Xanthocytophaga agilis: one gene and its partner. The protein of the gene in region 1 interacts with the protein of each later gene in a pairwise test. Links are inferred from orthologs where the notes say so. Each region holds a gene or a part of one and is shown in the gene's direction. Other genes may lie near its edges. The genes, in order: sucD and sucC.

Region 1 (15,343 bases):
CTTTTATATGCTAAAGCCTCCGAATATGAAAAGATGGTTGACTTACTGGAACCCTTTGCTCAGGAAGTAGGGCGATTCTGGAATATGTCAAGAGGATTATGGAAACAGACCAACTTTGATGTATTACAAAAGTATCAGGAACTTTTGAAAAATGAAGATTCTATTAAGGAACTGGCTGATTTATTAGGGCGTATGAGAGAGGCACAGATTGAAATTGAGCATGAACAATATGAATATGCTATTGCTAAGGCTACCTACAGGCCTAGTCTGGATGAGTCAACTGAGATTGGTGGGGTTTATGAGAGTAATAATCTGAATTATCTTCTGCCTGCAGAGACTGTTTTGTTAGGTGATACAGAGACAGAAATGGCTTTTTACAAAAAATACATAGACAACGGATTATTAACTTTTCAGTTTCAGGGAAGAGAAATTGTAAAAGGAGAGGGGAGCGCTTCTGGAAATCGTGAACTGATACGACGCAAACACAAAGGTCCGTTTATTATTTGTGTAGATGCGAGCGCCTCTATGGAGGGGACACCGGAATATGTGGCTAAAGTCTGTTGTTTTGCTATTTTGCAAATGGCTGCACGGGAAAAACGAAGCTGTTATCTGATATCGTTTTCTACGAGCTTGCATACCATTAACTTACTGGAGTTGGAAAATTCCATGGACCAACTGGTCAAGTTTCTATCTATGACTTTTAATGGCGGTACTGACATCCATCCACCTATGTATGAGGCATTGACTATGTTGCAGACTCACAACTACAAAGAGGCGGATGTCCTAATGATTTCTGATTTTATTATGTATGAAATGCAAGACCCTCTGTTAAAGCGTATTCGTCAGGAACAACAAAAGGGAACCCACTTTCATAGTCTTACGGTACATACTGGTACTGATCCGAATATCCGGGTTGTGGAAGTATTTGATAATTACTGGATTTACAATCCGGAAAGTAAGGAGATTGGTCGGCAACTGGCAGTGGATTTACAAAAAATTAATCTTGGAACATCCTAAATATAGATCTCTTTCATAATACACTCATATCTAAGATAACGTCCTTTTGCCAGCAATATAGATAGGTACCTTACTCTTAAAATGAGAATGGATTACGCGCCATACGTTTTTGTTCTTGTTTAAATGCTTTCAATAACTCTCGCACATATACTGGATCTCTCAATATTTGTACTTCCTCCTTCAATTGTTTGATATACTTCTTGAGTACATTTACTTCTCGTTTTACATTGGCATCAAGGCGTTCTGGAGGCATACATAATTGAGAGTAAAGGGAGGGTACAAATGGATTGTCACCCATTTGGAGAGAGTATAATTCTGCTTCTAGTTCATCAATTTGTTCCTTTAGTAACTTGTTGTAATATTTCAATTGTTCATCTGGAAGAAGCTCAAAATCTCCATGATCTTTTTGTTTATATTCTAATTGCAATCGTAAAAGTTCAAAGAGGTCATCGTTTTCATATGCTTGGGTGATTCGTTGCATAATCAACGTTTTTCTTTCTTTTTCAAGTGCATCAGGTTCTCTGTCCGGATGGAATTCTTTAACCAGTTGCATATATACAGAACGTACTGTTTTAGTTATATTTTGTGCTTCCTGGCGTATTTTTTCTTCTTTAGCTATTTGTTTGGCTGTTTTTTTTTTGTTGGCCTTTCGTTCTTCCTCTGTAGCAGCTTCCTGTTCTATTTTGCGTTCATACGCTTCCTTAAAGGTATTGACATCACTAAAGTCTGCATCCTCATCCATATCAATGCCCATATTGGCAAACATTTCTTTCATCATTCCACCCGTTTCTTCATTGGCCTGTTGATTGTATTCGTCAAATGATTGTCCTTCATATTTTTCGAACAGGGGCTTCAGATCTTCATAACCTAAGTCTGCAATTAAGGGATATACCTGCGTGACAATGAACTCTGCCAGGGTTTCATTATCACGCTTCTTTAATACACCTGAGTCATGTACTTTATCAAGTGTCCAAAGGGATTGAATCTTGAGTTCTATTTTCTGTTTTTCCAGAGGAACCAAAAAATCGTTAACTTTTTGCTGAGCTTTTTCCAGAACAGTTTGTGTATTGGTAAGAGCCTGCTTGAGTTTATCAACTTTTTGCGAATAGTTGTTAAACTGTTTCTGGAGTTTGGATAATTGCTTTCCTTCTTTTGTCTGAATAGCAATTATATGTTGATTTTCTCTATCCATAGTTTTGTTAGTGATCTGTGCAAAAGTGAAACTTTGTGAAGTCTACTGAATTGGCTTTGATATTTTTTTACAACTATTATAGTTTGAGAGCTAGTTGTTCAAATACCTGTTCCCATCTGACATTTTTTCCGGGTTGTTTGCCCAGGCGGACAATGATCAGATTTTTGGAAGGATTGACATAAATGTATTGCCCATGAAATCCATTGGCTTCAAAATTACCTTTTTTTGTATTGGTAAACCACCACTGGTATTGATAATATGGCACACTTCCCTGAGTTGTGTCTATTTGAGTAGATTCTTCAACCCATTTTGCTGGTATCAATTGTTTGCCATTCCAGTTGCCTTTATGAAGATAGAGCCTTCCAAATTTAGCAAAGTCTCTTGCTTTGGCATTAATACAACAAAATGTCTTTTCAAGTCCGTTCTTCTTTTTATCAATACTCCAGGTGGCATCATACTCCATTCCAATAGGTTGCCACAATTTTTCATTCATGTATTCTGTTACATTTTTATGTGTAGCCCGCTCCAGTATTAACCCTAGCAACTGAGTATTGATGCTACGATAGGCAAATTGGGTTCCTGGCTCATAATCCATTTTCAGACGGGAAATGTATTTACGAAGATTACGACCATAATAAATCTTTGCAGCCATACCAAATGGTGAGTAATAGCTTTCATTGGCTTTAATACCTGATGTCATTTGTAGTAAATGGCGAATGGTAACTTTGTCAAAATCTTTTTTGTCTTTAAATTCAGGAATATAGGCTATGATTTTATCATTGACGCTATGAATGTGACCTTCAGAGATGGCAATTCCAATCAATGCCGAGGTGTAAGACTTTGCCATAGAGAATGAAGCTACAGTTGAGTTCTTTTCATACGCTCTGTAGTATTTTTCAAACAGAATAGAATCATTTCGGATGATCAAAAAGGCTACTGTTGGTGTATTTTCTAAGAGGCTATCCAGTGTTTGAAGCTTCATGTGCTGGAATGTTTTCTGACTCAAATGTTGTGCTTCAATAAAATGGAAAGGAGTAGGGCTTGCCGGAAGAGGACGAGAAGGAAATATCTTATAATCAGTGATATTGGAAAAGTTGTACCAGACAAACCTGCCAACCAGACAGGAGGTACAATTAAAAAAGATAATAACAAGTAAAAGACTTTTAACTATGTTGCGCATAGAGTAGTGAAGAGAAAAAAATAATACTGGAGAATAGTTTCAAACAGTTGAGTTTTCAAAAATAGAAATTTACTAAAAAATATCCCCCTTCCGAAACTTAATTCAGAAGGGGGGATCATATACAGAATAAGCGTTTACTTATTGTTTGACAATTTTCAATGTTTGTCTCTTATCTCCCTGAGCTACCTGCATCAGATATAAACCATTTGGCAGACGACTAGTATCTACAGGTAATAGACTATTATTTATTTCAGGGGTATATTGATGTGTATATACTTGTTGTCCCTTCACATCATACATTTTTACACTTACTTTTGCCTGGTCACTTCCCAAAAACAGTAAATTGAATTTGCCATCAGACGGGTTTGGATAGGCTGTAAGAATTTCAAATGCATCCGCTTTGTTTGCCAGAAGTTCTGAACTTTCACGAGCGGCACCACAGGCTGCACTGGTAGATGCTTTACTATTGAATTTACTTACTCCAGCACCATCTTTCCATGAGATTGTAGTAGTATTTGATCCTGCTACAGTGATTGTTGTAAAGTAGCTATATCCCGGAGGAGCTATAACACTGCCTTTTTGGTTTGTCTGGTATACTGACCAATCTACACGAACATTAAATGGATTAGGATTATTAATACGCCAGCGACGTAATGAGTCTGGTGATGCAGAGCAAACTGCTGCAAAGCCAAGAGAACTGATGTAATCAGGTGTAACAGCTACAGTAGCTATAGCTGCTTCGGCATTTACCAGCCCAGATCCTGTACGATAGTCAAATCCCTCATCAAATCCTGTAGAATTCGGATCATCCATATCTACTGCAGTATAAGATAGTGTACCTTTGATATGTTCAGGTGTAAGTCCCTGTGGGCTTCGGCTTGCTTCGATCATCAATGCCGCTACTGCAGCTGCATGAGGTGCAGCTGCTGAAGTTCCAAAGAAATTAGGCAGCGTGTCACTATCCTGAGGGCTATCCTCTTTAAAAAAAGTAGTATTTGTACCATCAACTGCTGTAATTTCTGGCTTGTTACGCACTACATAGCCTATTCTGTTTCCGTCAGTATCAAAAAAAGTCGGTGTACCACCTAGTGAAGAAAAGCTATTGATATAAGGTGGATTAACACCAAATGCAGGGGTATTATAATAGGCGGATGCTCCTACTGCTACTGCACCAGATGCATTGGCATGTCCTACCAGAGTAGAACTTAAGATACCTGGAATTTCAGGAGTAGTTAAATAAAAAGCACCATCACCAAAATTGACATATTTCAGTCTGTTGGGATCTGGACCCGCATATTTTACGATATATAGGTAAAATGTTTCTGTCGTAGTAGTATTTAAAGGGTTGTTAAAGTAACTGAATACCTCAACAGGATTTCCACTGGCAATATTATCACTTGCAGCACCTGCTATAATAGTACCTTGTGCATTTAACAGATAAATATCCATATCTGACTCCGCACCTACTCCTGAAGCTGAATAAAAAGAGTCATCCCATTGAAAAGAACAACGATAAGTACCTCCTTTAGGAATAAAGATAGGTTGATAATACCTGGCAGGATTTGTATACGCACCAAAGTTATGAGCTTCACCCAAATCACTTCCCATTGGAGATTCACCTGTGTTACGGAAATCGCTTTCATATGATGCACGTCCCTGATTACCGGCAGAAGAGAAATAGCTAACACCCTGAGCAGCAACTATATCAATCGCCTGAGCAATGATACCATCCTGAAAAAAAGGCTCGGCAAAATAAATAACGTCATCTGTGATTACTTTGCAGCCACTGTTTGCCAGACGAATAATCCCTTGAGCAAAATCTGCCTGACCATTGAAAGCTGTGTGGAATGCTAGTTCAGATCCTGGAGCTACATCGTGGATTAATTCTATCATAGCCCGTCCTTCGTCTGAGCCTCCGGATGTAATATCAGACAATACCTGAACAGGTTTGGTATGATTGTAAGGATTTCCTGGGCCTGGAAGGTCACCTGTCAGGACACCTTGTGCAGCTCCATTTAGATTATTATAGCTGTCAGATAGGACACCAATTTTTACTCCCAAACCGTCAACTCCATAGTTTTTCTTAGCAAGTGTACTGCGCATTGCTGAATCTGCCTGGCTGGTAGCAAGGCCAACGTTTTTCCAGGGTTTATAGGCAGGCATTACAAATTTTACGGAAGAAATTTGTTGCATTTCAGAGATAGCACTTATTGGAAGCAATCCTGAAATTACTCTGCCAAACATGCCTTTTATAATCATTCCTTTGGATTCAAGAATTGACTTTAAGGCTGCTGCATCTCCTTTAACTGTAATATCAACCACTACCTTGTTATCTACAACCTGTAAAAGCTGCTCGTTGGAAGGTATGGAAGTGCGTGCACTACTTTTACGTGCTGAAGAAGAGTAGGATTGCTCAAGCTCCAACAGATCAGATGTAACTTTTGTTTTTACTGGTTTAATGTTGGTTTTTACAGGCGTTTGCAATGTAGGATTACCTACAATTTGAGCTGATAATACGGATGGGGTTAATAGCCCAAGCAACGCCAAACAAAAAAATGCAAAGCGGTTTAGTAGTCTGTGTTTCATAAAAAAATAAGGATTTGTGATTCTTGTATATGAAAAAAGTTTAAATAATGGGGTTTTCAAAATTATTGCTCCGATTTTCGATGAATTTTTTATATTAATTACTGTATTTGGTTGATATACTGAAGTTTCTTGTCTCTTTTTGAATGGGCTTTGTGGGTTAATTGGTTGATTATCTGTTGTGTAGTAGGTAGAAGAGGATCTTTAACTGAGAGATGTAAGTTCTTTGGGAAAATCTCACTGATTTTTGAAGAGGTAGTTATCTATATCGCTTTTACTTGAAAGGGACAGTGTCTTTATATGTATCATAGCTATGATTTTGTAGTGCTTTTCTCTGAGGAAATATTTTTACTTCTCTGATTTCCTCCTATTTTTGCCCCGTCTTCATTATTCAACCTTAACTCAGCCGAATGTCATGAGTGTATTAGTCAATAAAAACTCCAAAATTATTGTACAAGGCTTTACTGGTTCTGAGGGTAGTTTTCATGCCCAGCAAATGATAGAATATGGTACTAACGTAGTAGGAGGAGTAACGCCAGGTAAAGGTGGCTCGACTCATCTGGAGCGTCCGGTATTCAATACAGTAAGAGATGCAGTAACTTCTACAGGTGCTGATGTTTCAATTATTTTTGTGCCTCCTGCATTTGCAGCAGATGCTATTATGGAAGCTGCTGAAGCAGGAATAAAAGTAATTATCACTATTACTGAAGGTATTCCTGTTAAAGATATGATTCCTGTAAAAGAATTCGTGAAAAAGAAAGGAATTACATTGATTGGACCTAACTGTCCGGGCGTTATCACTCCAGGAGAAGCTAAGGTAGGAATTATGCCTGGATTCGTTTTCAAATCAGGAAAGGTTGGCATCGTTTCAAAATCAGGTACATTAACATATGAGGCTGCAGATCAGATTGTGAAGGCTGGTTATGGTATTTCTACTGCCATTGGTATTGGCGGTGATCCTATCATTGGTACTTCAACCAAACAAGCAGTTGAATTACTAATGAATGATCCTGATACAGATGCTATTGTTATGATAGGTGAGATTGGTGGTAGCTATGAGCCTGAAGCTGCTCGCTGGATTCGCGAAAATGGAAATCGCAAACCTGTAATCGGATTTATTGCCGGACAAACTGCCCCTAAAGGTCGTCGTATGGGTCATGCTGGTGCCATTATTGGTGGAGCAGATGATACTGCTGAAGCAAAAATGCGTATTATGAGTGAATGTGGCTTGCATGTTGTTCAATCTCCTGCTTTGATTGGAGATACAGTTGCAAAAGTATTAGGTGCATAATCTTGTATTTATAAAGTAAATTGACTGCTTAAAGCCTGCTTGTGGTATGCCCGCAAGCAGGCTTTTTTATTGATATACCCAATAAATAATTCGATTGGGTATTAAATTCCACACAATTCCACAAAATAGTGAATGTAAAGGCTGTTTTTAGCCTGAAAACTGGTGGCATGAGGTTTTTAAATTACTAGGCATACAGAACAAAGTAGGAGGCTGGAAGGAGGAGGAGTGATTCAATCAATATAACAGCTGTTTACCATTTATTAGGTGGTGAACTAACAATTAGTAAGACAGATAAGAGTTCTTTTTAAGAACCTCAAAAATAATAAAGATTAGAGTGGGTTAGATTAAAAATAGACGGTGGTTTCGCTGAAAATAGTTGGTAACATTTACCAACTATTTTTTTTGCCTTCCCTTTTCAAAATATGTGGTTTGTTATATAGTAATTTGAGTAGTCAATTCTACAATTACCTGCCAAATCAATGGCTGAAAGGCTTTTTATTCTGAGGTATGTATTTTTCAATTATGTAAGAAATCTCAGAAAGAGGTTAGAAGATACATTAACCTTTTCTGTTTGATTTTCGTATAAAAAATAGTCATATAACAGATAAGACAATGGTACGCAGGCGATTACTTATATTATCAGCGATTTTACTTTTGATCTGGATAGCAGGGATGTTTGTATTTCATACTACCCTGGAAGGGTATTTACATATGTTTTTACTACTGGCTACAAATAGTGCCTTATTTTGTATAGTGCGAGAAGAGAAAGAGAAACGTGCAGATGAACAAATTGGGTAGTACTTTGTAGGAGAACAGGATTTTAACTTCAGTTCTAAAAAACATATAAAGGCTCACAAGCGAAATTGTATTTTTTCTGTGTTTTGCTTTACTTGCGAGCTATTCATTTAAAGATTAAACCCTTTACTATAACAAACCACTTTTTAGCACAAAAAAGCTGATCTTCTTTAAGATCAGCTTTTTTATATCCAAGGATAATACACTATTAGCTATTTACAACAGTTCCGCCATTTACATGTATTGTCTGGCCACTAATATAACTGCTATCCTTAGAAGCAAGGAACACATAAGCTGGTGCTACTTCGGATGGTTGACCTGCTCTGCCTAATGGAGTATCCTGACCAAATTTGCTTACTTTCTCTTTATCAAAGGTAGCAGGAATGAGAGGTGTCCATATTGGACCTGGTGCTACTGCATTAACCCTAATTCCTTTAGAGGCCAGATTCTGAGAGAGAGCTCTTGTAAACGATATAATTGCTCCTTTTGTAGAGGAGTAATCCAACAAAGTAGGATTGCCTTTAAATGCTGTTACTGAAGCCGTATTGATAATGGTGGCATTTTCAGACATAACGTTCAGAGCTGCTTTGGTGAAATAGAACATAGAAAATATATTCGTTTCAAAGGTTGCACTCAATTGCTCTTTCGTAATTGTCTGTATATCTTCCTGTGGATGTTGTTCGGCTGCATTGTTAACTAGAATGTGTAATTTTCCGAATCGTTCTACAGTCTGTTGAACTGCATTACGACAAAAGATCTCATCTCTGATATCACCTTGAATCAACAGGCATTGCTGACCTTCCTCTTCTATCATTTGCTGGGTGATATGGGCATCTTCGTTTTCTGTTAGATAAACAATGGCTACATGAGCTCCTTCACGGGCATAATGTACAGCTACTGCGCGACCAATGCCACTGTCGCCACCTGTTATCAAAGCTACTTTGTTGGACAGCTTACCACTTCCTTTGTAATCATTACGAATAACTTCAGGCTGTGGCTGCATCTCAGTTTCCAACCCAGGCTGGAAACTTTGTTCCTGTTTAGGAAAATGATTGGGATATTGATCAGTTGGCATAATATAAAAGTAAATTGGTTATATATATAGAAAGTACTTAATTCTAACAGGAGAGACGATAGTGTTGGACAAAGAATGGATTACTATTAACTGCTTTGCTATTTAGGTAAGTGGGGCTGATATCTGCAGTTAAAAACTTATGCCTTTTACCAGTTAGTTATTGATGTTTTTGGGTGTGCAAAAAAGGCAACAGAAGGATAGTCTTTTGGGTATTAGATCCCGATAAAAACAGTGCATATTGCAAGAAAAACCTCCTTATTCTGAGGCATGATTCTGGATATATATGTAGTATAATCAGTGATTTTAACACTGTATTCTACTTATCAACTTAAAATTATATCGTTATGAATAAGCTATCAATGAAAGGTAACTGGAACGAAGTAAAAGGAAAATTAAAGCAAAAATATGGTCAGTTAACGGATGATGATCTAATATTTGCTGAAGGAAAAGATGATGAATTGCTGGGTCGTCTGCAACAGAAGCTTGGTAAAACTAAAGATGAGATTCGAAAAGAAATTGCCGAATTCTGATAGGGGAGATCTAGTACATGAAAAGGGCCTGCTCATTATGAGCAGGCCCTTTTCATGTATAGACTTACATATTACTTGTGCTCTTTAGAATAGAGTCCACCGACCCATGTATTGGAATAGCATAATACAAAACCATAAAGCTATCTCACCGCTTATGCCTGACTCTGGAGCCAGGTTTTTGTGTCCTCGTAAGAGCCGAATGATTTACTACTATCTGAACTGGACATTGTTGTTCTGATAACCAATCCATTTACAGTGCATAATTTTTGAAAACGGCTCAAAGCTACTCTCTATGTTTTTTGATTTGTACATTGATTGCATAGAACATCATTTTTAGTTATGATACTAAATTTAGTCATATCGGATAAGCCTTCAATCATACCTGACATTTGTTATTCCTTTGCTGATGTAATGAAAGTATAACTCTGTTTAGTAGAGAGTTGCCTTGCTATAAGTTTCTGATTTATTGAATTAATAACCAATGTGATATAGTTAAAATACAGCTTTTTGTGTGTTATAATGATAAACAACAAACGAATGATAACAGATTGCTTGTTAGAAAGTAAATATCTGCGTTAAAAGTTAATTAATTGTGATCGCTACCACATATTTATGAGATAACTTGTCGCTCTATAGGTTGTTAATTATAGGTCTATATGCTTTTATTTTAAACAATTCCTTACAGTAATACCAAACTCAACATACTTAATGGTTGATCTCAGTGGGGAAGAAAAAAGGTAAACATAGCGTTTACATAACAAGAATACACAGCTCAATTCTTATATGTGAGATTAGTTGTGTAAAAAATAGAAAGGGAACCTATAGATAGGCTCCCTTTCTAATGAGGATAATATCAATTTATTATTTCAGACTTAAACTGCCGTCTTTAGCATCTTTTTTAAGGTCATCATTGGCAAACACTGCTACTTCTACACGTCGGTTTTGCTGACGTCCATTATCGGTATCATTGGAAGCAACGGGTTCAGTTTCTCCAAAGCCTCTGGTTCCCAAACGATCAGTGTCAACATTTAGTGATTTCAGGTACTTACTTACTGCTTTAGCTCTTTTTTCAGATAGTTTCAGGTTATAATCATCTGAACCAACATTATCCGTATAGCCATCTATCAGAATATTGGTGTCTTTGTATTTCTTTAATACATCAGCCATTTTCTGAATATTCTTTTTAGATTCGTCGCTTAGCTCGTCTGAGTTGAATGCGAACAGAATACCTGAATTGAAGGTGATTTTTATACCTTCTCCAACCCGTTCTATTTTGGCATTGTCAACTTCTTTGTTTAATTCTGCCGCTTGTTTATCCATATAACGTCCTATGGCGCCACCTGCAACACCACCAATTGCAGCACCAATTATTACCCCACCTGCAGTGTTTCCTGCTTTGTTTCCAAGTATGCCACCTACAGCACCACCTACAGCTACTCCTGCACCTGTCCCTATAGCAGTTCTTTTATTGTTACGAATTGTATTACAACTAAATAATAGAGATGCACCTAGTGCAATTGTCACAATCGATTTTAGATTAAGGGTTTGTCTTTTCATAGTTATAATTTTTAGTACTGCATATAGTTTTACAAAAAATATGCCTTTTTGTCTTATTGGAGCAACCTTGTATACTAAAATGTAGACCATTTATGTCAAAAATGTGGAGATTTCGGGACGAGCAAAACAAAAAAGATGGATTTCTGGAATGGAATGTCTTTTTGCTATAGATAGTATAGAAGATGGTAGATTTTACTACCAGATGTATTACCTAAACAGATGAGTTATGGACTCCATTTTTGTGAATTCTATTGCACTTATGTATTGTGTATCAGGGTTGTTGATTTGTATATACAATTACAAAGATGTGAAGAGTAATGTAACAAGACACGAATAAGTAGAATAGAAAATACTTACTACTAAACTGATCATTAAGTGAACTACTTTACTCAATATACTAAGGCGAATGAGAGCAGACTTTCATTCGCCTTTTTATTTTTAAAGCTCAGCTATTTGATGTATTCAGTATGTGTAGAGATCAGCGGGCAAAAAGTGGAGGATTTTCTGCAATCATACTGTGCCTTGTATTTTTTACTATCTGTATGTGCCGGGAATAATATTTGAGACTATAGGTATAAAATAAATTCAATTTAATTAATTTTTTATCTCAATTGTATTAACTATGAAAAAGGTACACTATGTAGGAGTAATTGCTATGTTACTTCTATTTTTTGCAACATCAGCAAGCTATGCACAAGCTAAATTTGGTATCAAAGGTGGAGTAAACTTATCTAATTTTTATTCCGGAGATGATGTTAGTGACAATAATCTAAAACCAGGATTTCAAGCGGGTTTATATGTGAAGGCTCCCATTATCGAAGATGTATTATTTATTCAGCCTGAGTTATTATATACCCGTAAAGGTGCTCAATCAACCTACAGTAATTTTATTCAGGGAAGCGGTAAATATCAGTTTGGATTAGGATATGCTCAGTTACCTGTTTTGTTAGGTGTAGATTTAGGAATATTTAATATTCACGCAGGACCTTATGTGGCTTATCTTACAGATGCTAAAGTAAAAGATGTCGATAATGATGGTAGTATTAATGGTGTAACAGATTTGAACCGGGACAATTTCAATTCGTTGGATTATGGGTTATCAGGTGGCATCGGACTGGATTTTGAAGCGGCTCAGATCGGATTGCGGTATGACTTAGGTCTGCGTGAGGTAGGGGCTTCAGGGCTAGCAGGTGAACTTACTAAAAACTATAAAAACAGTGCTATACAACTATATGTAGGCTTCCATTTTTAAGTATTGAATAAGTACTGAATTTTAATAAACAACCCTCGGTTCTTAAAACCTAGGGTTGTTTGCTGTTTGACCCATATAAAGCTGTTCAAATTAATAATTTATCATTGGTAATCATTAGTCGGGTGAAATTCAAACTAGGTTTGTCTTAAATAAATCATCTAGTAACTTTACCGTATACAATTTCTGTAACTTTTGTTTTATGCCATAATTTTCGCTGAAAGTATTGTAATATTAGAAACATAGTTACATATTTGAGCCAGAGACAGTGGATAGTGCAATCCAAAAACCTTGCAATCTGATTGATGTATCGTCAATCGTGTTTAAAGTTTATCCACGCATCACGAGCTTGTTCTTGACTAAGCGTACACTGCCTACCGGTCCAAATTGCAGTTTGATTTAAGAAAATCAATGTAGGACCGGTAGGCGTGTACGCATCGAGTTGAACAATCCCGTCCTAAGTATTGTACGAAGGTGATTGCATACTCTGTCTTTTTCACTGATTCTGATAGCATGTAAATACAAACGCCTGACATTGTGCCAGGCGTTTTGCTTTTGGATAAAAGATATAATTAGAATGGATATCCAATAGCTATATTAAAAATCAGGTTGTTACTACGCCATCTAGAATTGAAGATATTTACATTTTGGATCACCCAGCGGTTGTTTTCCGGCAAATAAGGTATTCGTAATGGGAATGCTGCATCTAGGCGGAGGACAAAGAAGCTAGCATCAAGCCGTAATCCCAAACCAGTACCTATAGCTATTTCTTTATAAAACCGATTCCAAGCAAATTCTCCACCTGGACGTGCGGTATCACTTCTAACCAGCCATATATTTCCTGCATCAGCAAAGATGGCACCTTTCAGATACCCAATAATACCAAAGCGATATTCGATGTTTGTTTCCAGTTTTATATCACCTGTCTGATCTATGAAATAGTTGGTATTGGTGTTTTGTAAGGTGCGAATATCAAAAGATCCAGGACCAACAGACCGTGCTCTGAATGCCCGAATACTATTGGAGCCACCCGAGCTGAATTGCTTTACATAAGGCATTGTTGTCGCATTACCATATGCAAAGCCTGCTCCTGCAATGAAACGGACTGCATACTGATTCTTGGAATCTATATCGTGATAATAACGCAGATCAACATCTGCTCTGGAGTATTGAGAATAGGGGCGACCTGCAATCTCATAAGCATTATCGGAGGCATTTTCCTGTGATTTAGCCAGGCGCTGAGTCAGGTAAGCAAGGTTACCTGAGAAGTCAAGACTTCCGGCGAAATAGATGTTATCTTTTTTGCGCTCATCTTGTTCACCTGTTTGGGAATTATAAGTAAATGTATAACGTGACCCTAATATAAACTGGTTACGTAAACTACGTTGTAAGTACGGATCATTTTGCAGGCGGCTCTCAAATAATTCAGATATGTTGCCTAATTGGAAAAAGGTGATATCTGCAGGGTAAAGTGTGTGATTTTTTTTTGCTGTCTCTCTCCATGAATAGCCATACGCAATATTTACCGAGTTAAGTAGGAAATAATCTACCCTGTTTTGCAGTTTAAACCCTACCTTCATAGTTGTTTGGGGCATATATCTGTGTGAAGAGTAGGGGATATGAAATGGCGAAATAAACCTTGGTATAGTGAGGCTGGCCTCACTACCTAGCTCGTATGCATTGACAGGACTTTGTTGTTTGGCATTGGCTTGTACCTCATAAGCTCCATTGATCTGAAACTGGAAAAGTTCTGCTCCTTTTAAAAAGTTTCGATTGATAAACGAGGCCGTTAGTGCTGGCCCAACAAAGCTATTAGATTTTGAGTTTATCTGAGCTTCAAACCGGAGTGATTTTTTTAATAGTGGGGTAAGTAATATACGCACCCGAAGCAGACTGTCTCCTTTAGGGGTAAACCGAATATTGACAAATTTAAAAACACCTAAGTCTGTGAGGCGACTTAAGGTGAGTTCATGATCTATACGCCGATATAAACTATCTTTGTGCAAATTGACAGAATTAAGAATAATTTCCGGACGGAAATCATTGCGACGATAGCGATATTTATATCCCTCAATAGTATCTGTTGCATACTTCCCACGTGTAGTGGAATCACGGGTGAGCTGGTACTGGTTAACGATTGTAATGGTATCAAGGCGATATACTTTTTTTGCTTGATCTGGTATATTTTCAAATCCCAAATATAAATCAACCTGTCTTTTGCCTACACTGCTGTCAGCATTAAAAATCAGGTAATTACTGCTGAAATAATAAAAGCCACTATCACGTACTGTTTCAGACACCCGTTTAATTTCTTTTTCCAATGTAGCCAACTTGTAGATGTCATTGGTTTTGAGAAGACTCTCTTTAGGGAGACCTGTTGATAAATTGCCATATATAGAGTCTAATTTTTCATAATGTATATCTCGAATTCGATAGGGTGGGGTTACAATGTAAGCAGTATAAGCAACCTCCGCTGTTTTCGTTTTTTTTGTAACAGCAAATTCTACATTGGCTTCAAAATATCCATTGTTTTGAAGGATAGTTTTAAGATTAAGAGAAGTTCGTTCTGGTGAAACATCACTTAAGAAAACAGGGGGGCGTCCTAGTTTTGTCTTTATAAAATTACGAAGGCCTTTTTTTTTCTTGGGAGTACCCGCAATATAATAAAACCACAGAGTTGGTCTCATACCCAAAAAGCTTTTATTGGGAGCAGGCTTCATCACTGCTTCCATCTCTGTTTCAAGTTGACCTCTATTGGGTATACCTCCATTGTGTTTAAACTTCAGATCAGCGCCTGTATATAAATATTTGCCTTCTGGAATAAAACGTGTACCTGTACAGGCTGTTATGGTTACTATCCATACTAGCAAACAG
Region 2 (15,309 bases), 500 kb from region 1 along the record:
TCCTGGAGCTACCATCTTCTGAATAGATGCCTGTGTAGAAATAGCTACACATTTGTCATATTCAGGCTTAGCTTTCCCTTCCATGATACCAGGAATTTCACGAAACTGCCGACGTACTTCTTCTACCATTGACATAGCAGCTTGTCCTACAGCACGTATTGCCAGTGAAGAAAAAATAAAAGGAATCATTCCTCCAACAAACAAACATGCCAGTACATCTGCCTTGTAAATATCAATACCTGTAATTCCGGCAATCCCAACAAAAGCTGCAAATAAAGCCAGTGAAGTCAGTGCAGCAGAAGCAATAGCAAAGCCTTTACCAGTTGCAGCGGTTGTATTTCCTACAGCATCCAGAATATCTGTTTTTTCACGCACCTCTTTGGGTAATTCACTCATTTCGGCGATCCCTCCAGCATTGTCAGCTATAGGACCAAAGGCATCAATAGCCAACTGCATAGCAGTTGTAGCCATCATACCAGCTGCTGCAATTGCTACCCCATATAATCCAGCTAGTTCATAAGAACCCCAAATACCAGCAGCCAAAACAATCATAGGCAATGTTGTAGATTCCATTCCTACAGACAATCCCCCAATAATGTTAGTAGCATGGCCTGTAGAAGACTGCTGAATAATAGTCTTAACAGGACGTTTACCCATTGCAGTATAGTATTCGGTGATCATACTCATCAGTGTTCCTACTGCCAGCCCTACAATTACGGCCCCAAATACGCCCATAGAAGTAAACTGATGTCCACGTAATTCCAGATGTTCGGGTAATAACCAGGTAATCAGAAAATACGAAGAAATTGCTGTTAATACGATAGAACCCCAGTTACCTAAGTTCAGAGCATTCTGTACAGCATCCGGTTTTAGCGATTGATCAGAAATACGAACGAAAAATGTGCCGATAATAGAAAATACAATTCCCAAACCAGCAATAAGCATAGGAAGAAGAATAGGAGACAATCCACCAAAATTATCACTAACATCAATTTCCTGTCCCAAAACCATTGTAGAAAGCACCGTAGCTACATATGAACCGAACAAATCGGCTCCCATTCCTGCTACATCACCTACATTATCACCTACGTTATCTGCAATAGTTGCAGGATTTCTTGGATCATCTTCAGGAATACCTGCCTCGACTTTACCTACTAAGTCAGCGCCAACATCAGCAGCTTTGGTATAAATTCCCCCTCCTACACGGGCAAATAAGGCAATACTTTCCGCACCTAATGAAAAACCAGTCAACACTTCCAGTGCAAGCTTCATGCGTTCAGGATTCATCACTCCATCAGGGCCTACACCGCCAAATATAGATACAAACACAATAAACAATGAACCCAACCCCAGTACAGCAAGCCCAGCCACACCCATACCCATTACAGATCCACCGGCAAATGAGACTGCTAATGCCTTAGACAAGCTTGTCCTTGCAGCCTGTGCCGTACGTACATTGGCTTTTGTTGCAATACGCATACCTATATATCCTGCCAAAGCAGATAAAAATGCACCTATTAAAAAAGCCCCAACAATAATAGGACTGGAATTTTCACTAAAAGCTCCTAATATACCCAGACCAGCAGAAGCGATTATGGCAAAGATTCCCAATATTCTCCACTCTGCCCGAAGAAATGCCATTGCTCCTTCAGCAATATAACCAGCAATTTCTGTCATTCGGGCATCGCCCGCCTCTTGTTTTGTAACCCAGGCTGATCGAATAAATGTGTAGAGAAGTCCAAGCAGACCAAAAATAGGAATCAGGTAAATAATACTATTCATGAAACAGAGTGTTAAAGTGATAATTATGAACTGATTAAAAAATTCAATGTATTGCTATAGTTATATCTAATACTATTGATCTATCACAAAGACAATTTTTAATTCAGACTTACCTGCATGAAACTATACACTATCCTACCTTCTCCTGCCGCTTAGCTTTATTCATTCTTATGCAATCCGAAGACCATTAGGCACAGGTCTGTCTGGTTGTAACAATACCACTTCTTTACTCTCTCCAATTACTCCCAGTACCAAACACTCTGACATAAAATTGGCAATCTGCTTGGGTGGAAAGTTTACAACGGCAATTACCTGCTTGCCCACTAACTGTTCCTTCTCGTATAATTTGGTTATTTGTGCAGAGCTTTTTCGGACTCCATATTCTCCAAAATCAATAACCAATTGATAGGCCGGATTTTTAGCTTTGGGAAAATCGTTTGCTTCCAACACAGTTCCAACTCTCATTTCAATCTTTTCAAAATCATTCCATGAAATCATTTCTTCTCAAATAATTAATATAGGTTTATGAAAAAAAGATGATCTAATCAATTACTTATGATCTAATCACTCAACCTAAAATACTATTTTTTTGAAGCAAACAAGATATTCAGGCTTTATTTCCACCGTCTCTGTGCAAAATATAGAATTCAACTCAAGTTTTAAAAGAAAAATTCTATTTTTTCATAAAATACTACATAATACATCTTATAAAATCACTGTCTCTTAATCTTATTTAAGGCAAATAAAAACTAGCTAATTGATACTCAACCCGATGTATGTATTGATAAAAACTAGGTTGTTACAGACAATGATTTTAAGAAATAAAAAACGTTTTCTATTTTTAGCGTTCCTTCTACCTACACAAATTCTTTTATGGTCATCCAGACAAACTTTATATGAAATCACTTTCTAAACGTCAGTTCCTAAAGTCTGTTGCAGGGATCAGTGGATCTCTTACCTTGTCAAACTGGGAAAATACGTTTGCTCAAGTAACGCATCTTTCTGCTCCAGAACTGGCAAAGAAGGAAGAGTTTTGGGGACAAATACGAAAAGGCTATACAGTAACTCCGGATTTTATTCAGCTTGAAAACGGATATTATTCCTTGGCTGCAACAGAAGTACTGGAAAAATACATAGAACATATCCGTCAGGTCAATGCGGTCTCCTCTTATTATATGCGTACACGTATGACGGACGATAAACTTGTAGCTCGGAACGAATTAGCGCGTTTGCTTGGATGTACACCTGAAGAGTTGATCATTACCCGCAATACAACGGAATCACTAGATACTGTTATCTCCGGTATTACCTGGAAGGCAGGAGATGAAGTCATTATGGCTGAACAGGATTATGGCGCCATGCTGGACATGTTTGCACTACAGGCACGTAGATATGGAATTGTCAATAAACTGGTTTCCATTCCCAATCATCCCAAATCCGACGAAGAAATAGTAAGCCTGTATGAGAAGATGATTACCAGCAAAACACGCATGTTAATGGTATGTCAGATTGTAAATATTACTGGTCAGATTTTGCCTGTTCGTAAAATTGCAGATATGGCTCATCATCATAATGTAGAGGTGCTGGTAGACGGAGCCCATGCCTTTGGACACCTTGACTTCAAGATTTCAGATCTGGGTTGTGATTATTATGGTAGTAGTTTACACAAATGGCTGGGCACACCACTGGGAGCAGGTATTCTCTATGTGAGAAAAGAAAAAATTCCAGGTATCTGGCAACTATTTGGCGATATGGGATTCAAAGACGATGATATTCGTAAACTCAATCACACAGGCACTCATCCGGTAGCTACAGATCTGGCTATACAGGATGCTATACGCTTCCACGAAAAAATAGGTATTCAGCGTAAAGAAGCGCGTTTGCGTTATCTGCAACGTTATTGGACAGATCAGGTTCGTAACCATCCGAATATCGTACTGAACACCCCTGCTGATCCACAACGATCGTGTGCAATCGCTAATGTACATGTCAAAGGCAAAAAACCAGACGAATTAGCCAAGCTGCTTATGAGTAAATACAAAATCTTTACAGTAGCCATTGATCGTCCGGGAGTAGCAGGTATTCGGGTAACGCCTCACGTATATACATCCACTCAGGAACTGGATACATTTGTAAAGGCACTACAAGAAATTGCTGGATGATACTATTTTTCCCAAATCCTATATAGGAAAGGAATAAAAGCATTTAGTAGACAGTTAACTTTTATTCCCTCAATTATTCATCACCAGTTAATAATTAACTACTGATAATCAGTTTACAGAAGGAAGAATGGTCTCATCTCCCAAAACCTCTTTTAATTCAATAGTCTCTGTAGCAACAGCAGGTTCAGAGAACTCAGGTTCTATCCTGGAATATTCTCCATAAACAATAAATTTATCTCCTTTGACAACTGTCTGTACCGTTGACTGATTAATCTTTGATCCAATAGGAAGCTGTTTTTCTATTTGTTCAAAATCCACTTCTATAGTAGATATAGAGGATGTTTGCACAACAGTAATAGCCTTTTCATGATCAAAAGAAATGAGGTATTCTTTTACAAAAAAGTTCTTTTTCATATGCAGTTACATTGACCTGATCACCGATTTGTATGATTTGGGTAATCAGATCTAAAAAAGTGTACCTGCGATTATGTTACAGCAAAATATTTCGCTAAAAAACGTGATAACGGAAGTAAAACCAGTACAATCAACCCATAGATCCCTCCCGCAAATACAGCCGCAATAGAAGCATCCATTACAATTAATGAGATTACACCCGCCTTTACTGCCAGCCCAATATTACGAGGTTGAGGATCATTATAAGCACGAATTAATGGCGGAAATATCAGGTAAATGAAAAATACTAAAAAAGGAAGACTTTGCCAAAGAGGTGTTCCTGAGATAAATGCTAATACACAAATAGATAGGATTACGATCCCATATAAGAAGAAAGGAATATAAAACGACCTCTTACTCCCCCCATGAACTTCACCTCTACTCACGGAGGTAATAGCAGATATATAGATAATGGGAATAAGGCAGATATACCATTTATCGACACTGGGAGTATTTATTTGCAATCCAGAAATAATTGAAGAACTTTCAATAAGTATATTTTCTTCTTTGAGATAGTTTTCAAATTGAAAGAAAGAAAGTAGAAACGGATAAAAAATGGTCGTGCCTAAAAACAAATTTAGTCCCCTACACAAACCCATATTTAACGGCCCCCATGACTGATGTTTGCCTATCTTGTTATAGAGTAATGCACAGAAAGCCGTCAAAATAGCCACTACACCACTTAATGGTGACACCAAAAATGCGAAACCAATCCCAAATATCAATAAAACGCTTCCTAATATTGTAGCACCACGTAAAGATGCTCTCCCACTAGGGATGGAACGTTCTGGCCGTTCTACAGCATCTAGTTTTGCATCAAATACATCATTAAATACAACTCCTCCTCCATATAAACCAATAGTTGAAAGTAATAAGAAAAGGATAGAAAGATAATTCATCTCCAATACAAAAAACTCTTTCCAGTATTTTTCGGCAATAGATTGAAAGACCCCTGAAGCTGGCCCTTCTGTCTTTATCTTAACACCAATAAACTCTCCAATATTTCCATATTCGCTACTAAATAGAGAAAACCAAGCCACTGCTACCCCTGCTAAAATATCAGCCATTGCAGTGACAATATTAGCCGGGCGCATCAGTTGCAGATAGGCAAAAAAACGGGATGACTTCACTTGTATAAACTAAAAAATGAACAGATTTTATAATACCAGAAAGCTCTTTACCAAACTAACAAGGGTAACTACTCTCCCATCTTTACTATTTTAAACTTTTCCCATTGCTTATTCGCATAATCCAGAAAGGCTTTGGGTGCTTTACTGAATAAGGCATCTACTACTTTAGCAGGAGTTTCAGCATAATCTTTCATAGGTGAGCCATTTTCATATAAAACAGTCCGACCCCGAATCGCGTATTTCTCCCCATTCTCAAGCATCATCAGTTTCAATACATCGGGACTTACATCACTTCTACATCCTACTGTATACAAAAAGGTTATTTCGGCAAAGCCGTCTTTGTCCAGGTCTGTTACAGACAACGATCCTGCAATATGCCCTACCATTACATCAAATGGGCAGTCTTTCTCAAAATCGTAGATTTGACGAAGCTGCTGAAAAGTATTGGTACTTTTATCAATACAATGAAAAGCATATAATTCTTTACTTCTTCCATCCTTTTCCTCTTTACCCTCTTTCATTTCAGTTTCGGTGAGTATAATCAGGTTTTCACCATTTTTGTCTTCCCAACTCAAAGCCTGAATAAAATTCCCTTTGTATTTTATCTTTTTAGCTGTGATATCTTTAACTGTTACATAATGAGTTTGAGGGATTTGGGCATTGCATAAAAAAATAGTTGCCAGAAAGACTATACTCACAACAAATAATGGTCTCATAAACGGAAATAAAATAGGATGATAAAAACAGCGTAAAAATACAAGAATGCATACAATAAAAAACACCACTCTTTTTTAAGAATGGTGTTTTACAAAATGTCTATTTGTTGCAAAAATTAGTTCGACCAATTTGGAAATGTATTTTTCAGTTCATCATCCAGTAAATCAGCCCAATATTCCAGATCGGCTATACAAGTTGCCAGTTCGTGATAATCCATACCCCGAATATCCCGCTCATAGGTAGCATATACCCAGTTGCTGTTTGGCATGATAGTAAGCTTCACTCCTAACTTTGAATCATTGAGTTCAAGTAGATGGCGATAAAACTTCAGCAGATCATTGGCAGGAATTTGCATTAATGCAGAGAAAATGCGCAGATAATCACGGGAGGTTCCGTTTTCAAAACGGATAGTCTGAATAAAGATATCAATATAGGCTGATCCGATACGCCAGCGCCAGGTTTTCTTTTCCGAATTAAATACCTGTTCGCGTGTTAAGCCAACAGATTCTGCATATTGATGGATCATTTCAGTAACCTTCTCTACTTGAGGGCTAACAGATTGCGGATTTGCACTCATAAGTTCTAATAGTTAAAGTATGAATAATGGGTTTGGCTTAGTAATATTTTGGTGTCTGCTACCCTTGTACGGATAAGTAGTATTGAAAGTATGAATCTATCATTTTTTATTTTTCCAGTATGATTTTTTTAATCATTTTCTATTCATTAGTTGGCAACAAGAGAAAAAGTAAACAGATTGAAAATCATATTAATGTATTTCTATCTTTGTGCCTTTATAGGAAGAAACAGCTTTACAGTAAACTGAAAAATAAAACTTCGCTTTTCTTTCTAAATGATTATTGTTTAGATTCGCGCCGAGACTTTCCAGTAAAGCTTCACTCCATTTGATATAGTTTTGTAATTCTTAATCCATCAGTTGTAACCTTTAACTAGTTATTCAATAATGAACATTCACGAATATCAAGGCAAAGACATTCTGAAAAGTTACGGCGTTCGTGTTCAGGAAGGTATTGTTGTCAATACTCCTGATGAGGCTGTAGAAGCAGCACGTCAGTTGCACGAAAAAACCGGCACTAATTTCTATGTAGTAAAAGCCCAGATCCACGCTGGTGGACGCGGAAAAGGAGGCGGAGTGAAAGTGGCTAAAAATTTTGAAGAGGTACGAGAGAAAGCCAAAAATATTCTGGGAATGCAGTTGATTACTCATCAGACAGGCCCTGAAGGAAAAAAAGTACATAAGGTGTTGATTGCTCAGGATGTATACTATCCTGGTCCTTCAGAACCGAAAGAATATTATCTGAGTATTCTTTTAGATCGTGGTAAGTCTTGCAATGTAATTATGGCAAGTACTGAGGGTGGTATGGATATAGAAGAAGTAGCAGAGCATCACCCTGACAAAATCGTAAAAGAATGGATTGACCCTGTAATTGGTCTGCAACCATTTCAGGCACGTAAAGTAGCCTTTGGCTTAGGTCTTGAAGGCGAAGCATTCAAAGAGATGGTGAAATTCATCACTGCTTTGTACCGTGCGTATGTAGAAACAGATTCTTCTATGTTTGAAATCAACCCTGTGTTGAAAACCTCAGACAACAAGATATTAGCTGTAGATGCAAAAGTAAACCTGGACGACAACGCATTGTATCGTCATACAAACTATGCAGATCTGCGTGACCTGAACGAAGAAGATCCTCTGGAAATCGAAGCGAGCCAGTCTGGTCTGAACTACGTGAAACTGGATGGTAACGTAGGTTGTATGGTAAACGGTGCTGGTCTGGCTATGGCTACTATGGATATTATCAAATTATCAGGTGGTGAACCTGCCAACTTCCTTGATGTAGGTGGTGGAGCTAATGCACAAACAGTAGAAGCAGGTTTTCGTATCATCCTGAAAGATCCAAATGTAAAAGCTATTCTGATCAACATCTTTGGTGGTATCGTTCGTTGTGACCGTGTTGCCAATGGTGTGGTTGAAGCTTACAAGAAAATCGGAGATATAAAAGTACCTATTATCGTTCGTCTGCAAGGAACCAACGCTGAAGAGGGTGCCCGTATCATTGATGAATCAGGTCTGAAAGTATTCTCTGCTGTTCAGTTAAAAGATGCAGCAGCAAGAGTAACAGATGTGCTCAAGACTGTATAATCATACTAATAATACCAAAACAGAAAGCCTCTTATGATAAGAGGCTTTCTGTTTTTATACAGGTGTCTCCTAATTTTGGATAGAGACTTATATGTCCAACCCAATGTGTACTAGACTTACAATGGATCTTGCATTTATCCCACCGTTACGGGATGTGCTTCATGGCTAAAGTTTAGTTACACATTATTCACTACAAATATGCTAGTGCGGTAAATTCCAATCAGATTTTGTTTTGCGGTGAACTATGCGCAAGACAAAAAAGTGATCGGAGTTCCGGTCAGAAAATAATTTGCCGTGAGTTAAGCGCAAACACAAAAATGATCGAAACTCTTGTCAAAACCAAATGTGATTAGAGTTATACGTAATTCCTCAGCCAACCAGCAAGCCTGCCTTGCCTTCACAAAGTTGTCTTTTGCAATGAACTATGCGCAGACTGGAAAAGTGACCAAAACTCTACTCAAAAATCCAAATGATTGGATTATAAAAAAGTTCTTCACGGATTGATTGCCCAATCCTGCCTTCACTAAAAAACTTTTGTATAGAAGCACGTCTTACTACTGGTGGATATGTGCATTGCAGCATAAATTTTCACAAATGCTTCTTTTAATTTGGATCAATTCTAAACAAAGGACATATTGCGTATATTTCTGATACTATATGATAACACTCTTTCTATTAAGCCTCGGTATCTGGATACAATATTCTGGTTCCCGTTATTATCCTTCAACATTTTACAAAATTTCAATTCCTGGCTTCATAAGCTGGATATTTATTGTACTAGGAACAAGCAACTGGGTTTGGCAATGGGGATGGATAAGTGGATTGATTATAAGTCTATTAGTTTACAGTTGTATTCTTTCTCTGATGCAACTACTATGTCACTTAGTAAATAAGCTATCTCATTCATGATTTTCCATATGCCAGCAAAAAAAGAATATCTGACGACACCCGGACAACGGACATTAAAAATATCTGCAGCGGTATTGGGTGGATATTTTGTTTCCATCACCTTTCATCTTTTTCTAGCCACCATATTACCTGACAGAAATATAGTAATGCTTACAGCCACATTTACTCTCTTTCTGCTATGGGGTATTTTGATGATTGTCCCTTTTCTGGCACAAAATGGCTGGAAAATATGGGGAGTCTATCTTTTGCTTATCTGTATCTTTTCAAGTATAACCTTTTGGCTTCGTTAACTTATGAAATTCTCTGGTCTGCCTAACCGAGCTTACAACATTTTATTTCATACCCATACAGTTTCTGGAATTGTAATCAGTGTAGCACTTTATATCATTTTCTTTGCAGGAGCTTTCACGTTATTTCGGGATGAATTTTACAAATGGGAAAATCCAGCAGCCCGATACTATACGGGTAAACCTATAGATTATGACACTACACTACAAAAAGTTAAAAGTGTCATTCCCAATTTTGACTGGAGTGATGACACGTATTTAACAACACCATCCTATACGCGTCCGGATATATGGGTAAGTGGGCATATTCAGACCGCCAGTCACCAAGAAGAACATTTTCGGGGAACCTATTCACCAGTCAACCAAGCGTTTAGCAAAGAACTTAAAACCACTACTGGCGAAACGTTATACAGGCTGCATTTCCTGGATCAACTGCCGGGCCTAGGTAGATACATAGCAGGGTTTGTGTCATTATTTTTTTTGTTTGCCACACTGACGGGCGTACTTATCCATTGGCGAAATATTGTTACCAAATTTTATGGATTCTCACTAAAAGGTTCCTGGAAGCAACTCTGGACAAATGCCCATACAGTATTAGGAATCTTAGGATTACCTTTTCAACTGCTATATGCAATCACAGGTGCATTTTATATTTTATCCATTCTTATTCTATTGCCAACAGTCCTCGTATTTTTTGGAGGGAATCAACAGAAAGTGATTAGTGCTATACGTCCAAATGAAGGTATTGTATTGAAAGAAAATGCCCAGACTGTATCCAACCATCTTTCGATCAATCAATTTGTAACAAAAGTACAACATGAATATCCTGGATTTGAGATTAACCTGATTGGCTTAAAGCACTATAAAAAGGAAGATGCACATATAACATTTATGTTAAAAGATGCACAAAGCTTTACAGGAGACGGACTGGTTTCGTACAGCTTAATAGATGGTAAAAAGTTAATAGAATCCATGCCTGGTAATAAAACCTATGTACAATCTGTATTATTCGGAATTGGCAGAATACATTTTGGCACCTTTGGAGGTATACTAGTAAAGATTATTTATTTCATCCTGGCACTGTTAACCTGCTTTGTTCTGATTAGTGGGATTTTAATCTGGAAAGAGGCCCGCAACAAAAAAGAATATACAGACCAGCAAAAACGATTTCATCATAAAGTAACGATGTGGTATTTGGCTATTTGCTTTGGTTTATATCCAGCTATAGCACTTCTGTTTATTTCAGAACAACTTGTTCCGTTTCAACTGAGCAATAGATTTACTATTGTTAATTCCCTGTTTTTTGGAGGCTGGTTAGCTATTTCTATTTGCAGCTACTTTTATAGAACGGAGTCCCGCTTAACACGTTTTACTTTGCTTATGGGTGGTATACTCTCTTTAGTAGTACCCTTGTCTAATAGTATTGTAACAGGTGACTGGATTGGAAAAGCACTTTCTACAAAACAATATACTGTATTGGGAGTAGATTTGTTCTGGTTACTTACTGGCATTGTAAGCTTGGGAATTTTTAGTTACCTACGTAAAACAGAAAAACGCAATAATCAACTAAAGCCTGTAAAAGAAATTGCCAGATGATATAAATTGGTTGTCTGTCGATCTTTTTTTCTATTCTCTATTTTGTTTATACGAACTTACCCTATGTCTGTAGTTTTTACTCATACTACAAAGTTAGGGTAAGCAAGTAAAAATACCATCTGATTTTTGTAAATTTCAGGCACAAATCCCACAAGTAATACTTACTCAAATCAAATTTCTCTTTGGATAGTATAGTTTACACTCTTACATGTGGCAGTATATTTGTGCTTTCTTTTCTGGCCTTTATGAACCCCAGAAAAGTCAATATACTTGCCAACTTCTGGCTTGGTATATTATTATTTTCTTTTGGATGTACACTTCTGGACCGCCCTTTTTTGCATTTCAATACCTATGTGCAATACCCTCATCTGATTGGTGTTTTAGAACTTCTAAGCTTTGCTATGGCACCGTCCCTGTATCTTAGTATAGTCAACTTTACCTCTCCTGGAAGAAAATTGAACAAAATAGTTTTTTTACACTTTATCCCCTGGTTGTTATTTCTGTTACATCAATTACCCTTTCTGTTTCAAAGCGCTGACACAAAGCTATACTTATGGACTCACCCTTCACCTATTCCTCCTAATCCGTATTTTGGATTGGTAATGTTTTACATCATAAAGGTGCAAGTAATAATATATTGGATTTTAGCATACAGGAAATTACTAAAACATCAGAAGAATATACAACTGATAACATCAACCACTGAATCCATTAATTTGAAATGGCTAAGAAACTTCTTATTCATATTGGTATGCATGGTACTGCTATGGTTTAATGAAGTATTTTTCAAGATTTCTATAATATCTGCTTTCACACCTTTAGGGTATTTACTTTCTACCTACTTCATTGTGTATTTTTCGTTGCGACAAGAAGAAATCTTTCCTTATCCACCTAAGGACCAAGTATACATTAATGAAATTATCCTGGAATCAGAGCAGCCTGTCATTAATAAAACCCAACGTCTTTCATCCGAAAAACTGGAACAATTAAAAATCGAACTACACTATCGGATGCAGGCAGAAAAACTATTCCTCGATTCAGATCTGGACTTGCCAGATTTAGCCTCAAAAATGAATATTACCTCCCATGAACTATCCTTTGTCCTCAATGAAGGACTTGGTACTAACTTCTATCAGTTTATTAATACATATAGAGTAGAGGAAGCTAAAACTTTATTGCTTTCTGAGAGACATCATCACTTAAATATGCTAGGCATAGCATATGAAGCAGGTTTTAGTTCAAAAACCACATTTAATACCTACTTCAAAAAAGCTACTGGTTTCTCCCCTTCCCAATATCAGGCTACTGTAAAGAAGCAGATTCAGTAAGAGATTATAGTATAAATTCTACCTGTAAAACCGTTATGAAATAATCTAGGCCATCCTTTAAATGGTTTCCAGAAAAGATTTCAAAAAGGTCGCTTCAATCTGAATATGAGGAATGTGTCCTACATTATCAAATTCAATTAGTTTGCAGTTAGGGATTTTTTTGGCGGTTTCTTTACCCAACACCTGATACTGTCCATGTTTAGCCTTCTCTGAATCAGAGATAAATCCTTTTCCTACAATCGTTCGATCTTCTTTACCAATGAATAAAATCACCGGAACTTTTAACTGGCTAAATTCATAACATACAGGTTGTTCATAAATCATCATATACGTAAGAGCAGCAACTTTGGCATACCTTGGAAAATCAGCACTTCCGGTTACACCTGCACCTATTTCGACCAAATAGTCGTAAGCAGGCTTCCATTCAGGGAAATAGGAGTTCTGATAATATTTTTTTACACTTTCTGCCGTAGTTTTTAGTTCCTTCTGATACTCTTCTTCTGCTGTCATATAGGGTACAAAGGTTCTGTAATCTTCTAGTCCTATAGGGTTTTCCAGAACCAACTTCTCTACCTTATCAGGATACATAAGCGCAAAACGGGTAGCCAACATCCCTCCCATCGAATGTCCCATCACTGTCACTTTTTCAATTCCCAATGTATCCAGAAGATTTTTGTTATTTGTAGCCAGTTGATGAAAGCTATAATGAATGAATGCTTTGGATGATTTTCCAAAACCTATCTGGTCTGGCACCACTATCCGAAACCCTTTTCCAATCAAAGCTTTTATCACACTAGTCCAGTAATACCCGCCAAAATTCTTCCCATGAAAAAGTATTACTGTACGACCATTTGCCTTTACAACAGGCTTGATATCCATATACGCCATTCGCAGGTCCTGATCTTCTATTTTCAAGGGAAGGAACTTTACCGGATAAGGATAAGGTACATTTTCCAATGTAACTGATAAGGTATCCGATTGTGCAGATACAACAAATACACTATTTATTAATACAAACAGTGCAAACATCATTTTTTTCATAGCAGAATAAGGCTCACAGATAATACACAAAAAAGTGCAATACAAATTATCAAAGGAATGAATCAAGAATGGAAGTAACAATAACTAATTTTACCCATCATTTTTAATGTCAATCATTTCTTCGAAATTTGGCTAAAAAACAATACCTAATAAATCAAATTACTTATCTATTATCAAATAAATAAAGTGAAGACCAGCAATCACTCAAAAAAACGGGGCGTACCGAAAAGCCTTATGAGTAGGACTATTTAGTAAACCCAGATTATGAGTACAAAATTTTTCCAGACCAACAGTTATTTTATTGACGAAAAAGTAAATTTCTTAAAATTCGAAAACGAGTACAAAGTATTTGACGAATCAGGTGCATCAACTGGAGCCGTTTTACAAAAAATTTCTTTTGGACAAAAACTACTGCGCCTCTTAGTAAACAAAGCCATGCTTCCTTTCAAGCTTGATTTTGTTAATGTTGATAATGTAGTAGAAGCTTCATTGTCAAGAGGATGGACTTTTTTTATGTCTAAACTAACAGTAACAGACGGTACAGGTACCAGCATTGCTACTATCAAACAAAAGTTCAAGTTTTTCAAACCTACCTTTCGTATCTTTGATTCAACCGAAACACAGATAGCTGAAATTACCGGCGACTGGAAGGCATGGAATTTCAGCATCAAAGATATGAATGGTAATGAAATCGGAATTATCAGCAAAAAATGGGGAGGATTAGCCAAAGAAGTATTTACCAGTGCAGATAAATACAATGTCAGCATTACTGTACCATTGAAAAACGAAGATCACAAAAAAGCAATCCTATCTTGTGCTATTGCCATTGATATGATTTTGAAAGAAACAAAATAGCCTCTTGTATGGCAGGATAAACCTGCCATACTTCTCTTCAATTTAACTCACACTCTCATTGCCAATAACAACAATTTGTGGAAACCATTCTGATTACAGGGGCACGTGCACCCATAGCAATGGAACTAGCCAGAAGTTTTCATAGTCAAGGGCATACAGTTATCATGGCAGATTCATTTACACTGCCTGTGAGCAGATGGAGTAATACAGTAAGCAACTATTTTAAACTACCTTCTCCTAGATTTGCACCTCAGGAATTTGCAGATACACTACAACAGATCATTACAACTCATCAGGTTACACACCTTATTCCAACTTGTGAAGAAGCATTCTATATCTCATCATTCAAAGATGGTTTTCCTTGTAAAGTCTGGACATCTGGTATAGAGTTAATGAATCAATTGCATAATAAATTTCTGTTTACTCAAGTAGCAAAAGAATACTTACCCATACCTGAAACAGAATTAGTAAATAAATTTACTACCTGGACTAAAAGTGAGAATTATGTATTTAAACCTGTTTATTCCCGGTTTGCAGGACAGATCATTAGTAACAAAACTCTGGTAAACACATACTTTACCAATTCTGAGCAAAAAAACTGGATAGCGCAAAAACGCATTCAGGGTAAAGAAATATGTATCTATTCCATTTGGGATGAGGGCAAATTAAAAGCGTATGTAGCCTACCATCCTTTGTATCGTGTTGGGAAAGGGGCTGGAATTTTCTTTGAACCAGTTAACCATCCAGATGTCCATGAAAAGGTAAAGTTGTTTGGTGAAGCTATCAGCTATACAGGACAATTATGTTTTGATATAATCATTGATCAAAATGATATACCCTGGTTTATCGAATGTAACCCACGAGGAACTAGTGGAGCACATTTGGTCCATA

What was found.
Region 2: the proteins of sucD (region 1) and sucC interact in binary tests that used the Escherichia coli proteins (3 or more experiments, as listed by UniProt). The link is inferred for Xanthocytophaga agilis from one-to-one orthologs.

The regions. Positions count from the first base shown.
Region 1 is NZ_JASJOU010000001.1:920,659-936,001, forward strand. The notes cover bases 5,414-8,325. They hold sucD (succinate--CoA ligase subunit alpha), read left to right. Parts: upstream 5,414-6,387; coding sequence 6,388-7,263; downstream 7,264-8,325. Other genes in these bases: QNI22_RS03820 (T9SS type A sorting domain-containing protein), read right to left, coding at 5,414-5,975; QNI22_RS03830 (SDR family oxidoreductase), read right to left, coding at 8,267-8,325. In the rest of the region: QNI22_RS03805 (VWA domain-containing protein), read left to right, coding at 1-1,017; QNI22_RS03810 (J domain-containing protein), read right to left, coding at 1,094-2,209; QNI22_RS03815 (serine hydrolase domain-containing protein), read right to left, coding at 2,286-3,389; more of QNI22_RS03820, read right to left, coding at 3,528-5,413; more of QNI22_RS03830, read right to left, coding at 8,326-9,133; QNI22_RS03835 (CsbD family protein), read left to right, coding at 9,478-9,663; QNI22_RS03840 (YiaD family glycine zipper/OmpA-like lipoprotein), read right to left, coding at 10,525-11,220; QNI22_RS03845 (porin family protein), read left to right, coding at 11,843-12,472; translocation and assembly module lipoprotein TamL, read right to left, coding at 13,042-15,343. UniProt on the Escherichia coli protein: Succinyl-CoA synthetase functions in the citric acid cycle (TCA), coupling the hydrolysis of succinyl-CoA to the synthesis of either ATP or GTP and thus represents the only step of substrate-level phosphorylation in the TCA.
Region 2 is NZ_JASJOU010000001.1:423,248-438,556, reverse strand. What follows is about bases 6,426-9,303. They hold sucC (ADP-forming succinate--CoA ligase subunit beta), read left to right. Parts: upstream 6,426-7,205; coding sequence 7,206-8,402; downstream 8,403-9,303. Other genes in these bases: QNI22_RS01655 (YbjN domain-containing protein), read right to left, coding at 6,426-6,821. Also shown: QNI22_RS01685 (sodium-translocating pyrophosphatase), read right to left, coding at 1-1,782; QNI22_RS01680 (tRNA-binding protein), read right to left, coding at 1,951-2,280; QNI22_RS01675 (aminotransferase class V-fold PLP-dependent enzyme), read left to right, coding at 2,679-3,944; QNI22_RS01670 (hypothetical protein), read right to left, coding at 4,053-4,358; QNI22_RS01665 (UbiA family prenyltransferase), read right to left, coding at 4,430-5,527; QNI22_RS01660 (M949_RS01915 family surface polysaccharide biosynthesis protein), read right to left, coding at 5,596-6,243; more of QNI22_RS01655, read right to left, coding at 6,360-6,425; QNI22_RS01645 (hypothetical protein), read left to right, coding at 9,320-9,601; QNI22_RS01640 (PepSY-associated TM helix domain-containing protein), read left to right, coding at 9,605-11,194; QNI22_RS01635 (AraC family transcriptional regulator), read left to right, coding at 11,950-12,522; QNI22_RS01630 (alpha/beta fold hydrolase), read right to left, coding at 12,580-13,563; QNI22_RS01625 (LURP-one-related family protein), read left to right, coding at 13,828-14,418; QNI22_RS01620 (ATP-grasp domain-containing protein), read left to right, coding at 14,496-15,309. UniProt on the Escherichia coli protein: Succinyl-CoA synthetase functions in the citric acid cycle (TCA), coupling the hydrolysis of succinyl-CoA to the synthesis of either ATP or GTP and thus represents the only step of substrate-level phosphorylation in the TCA.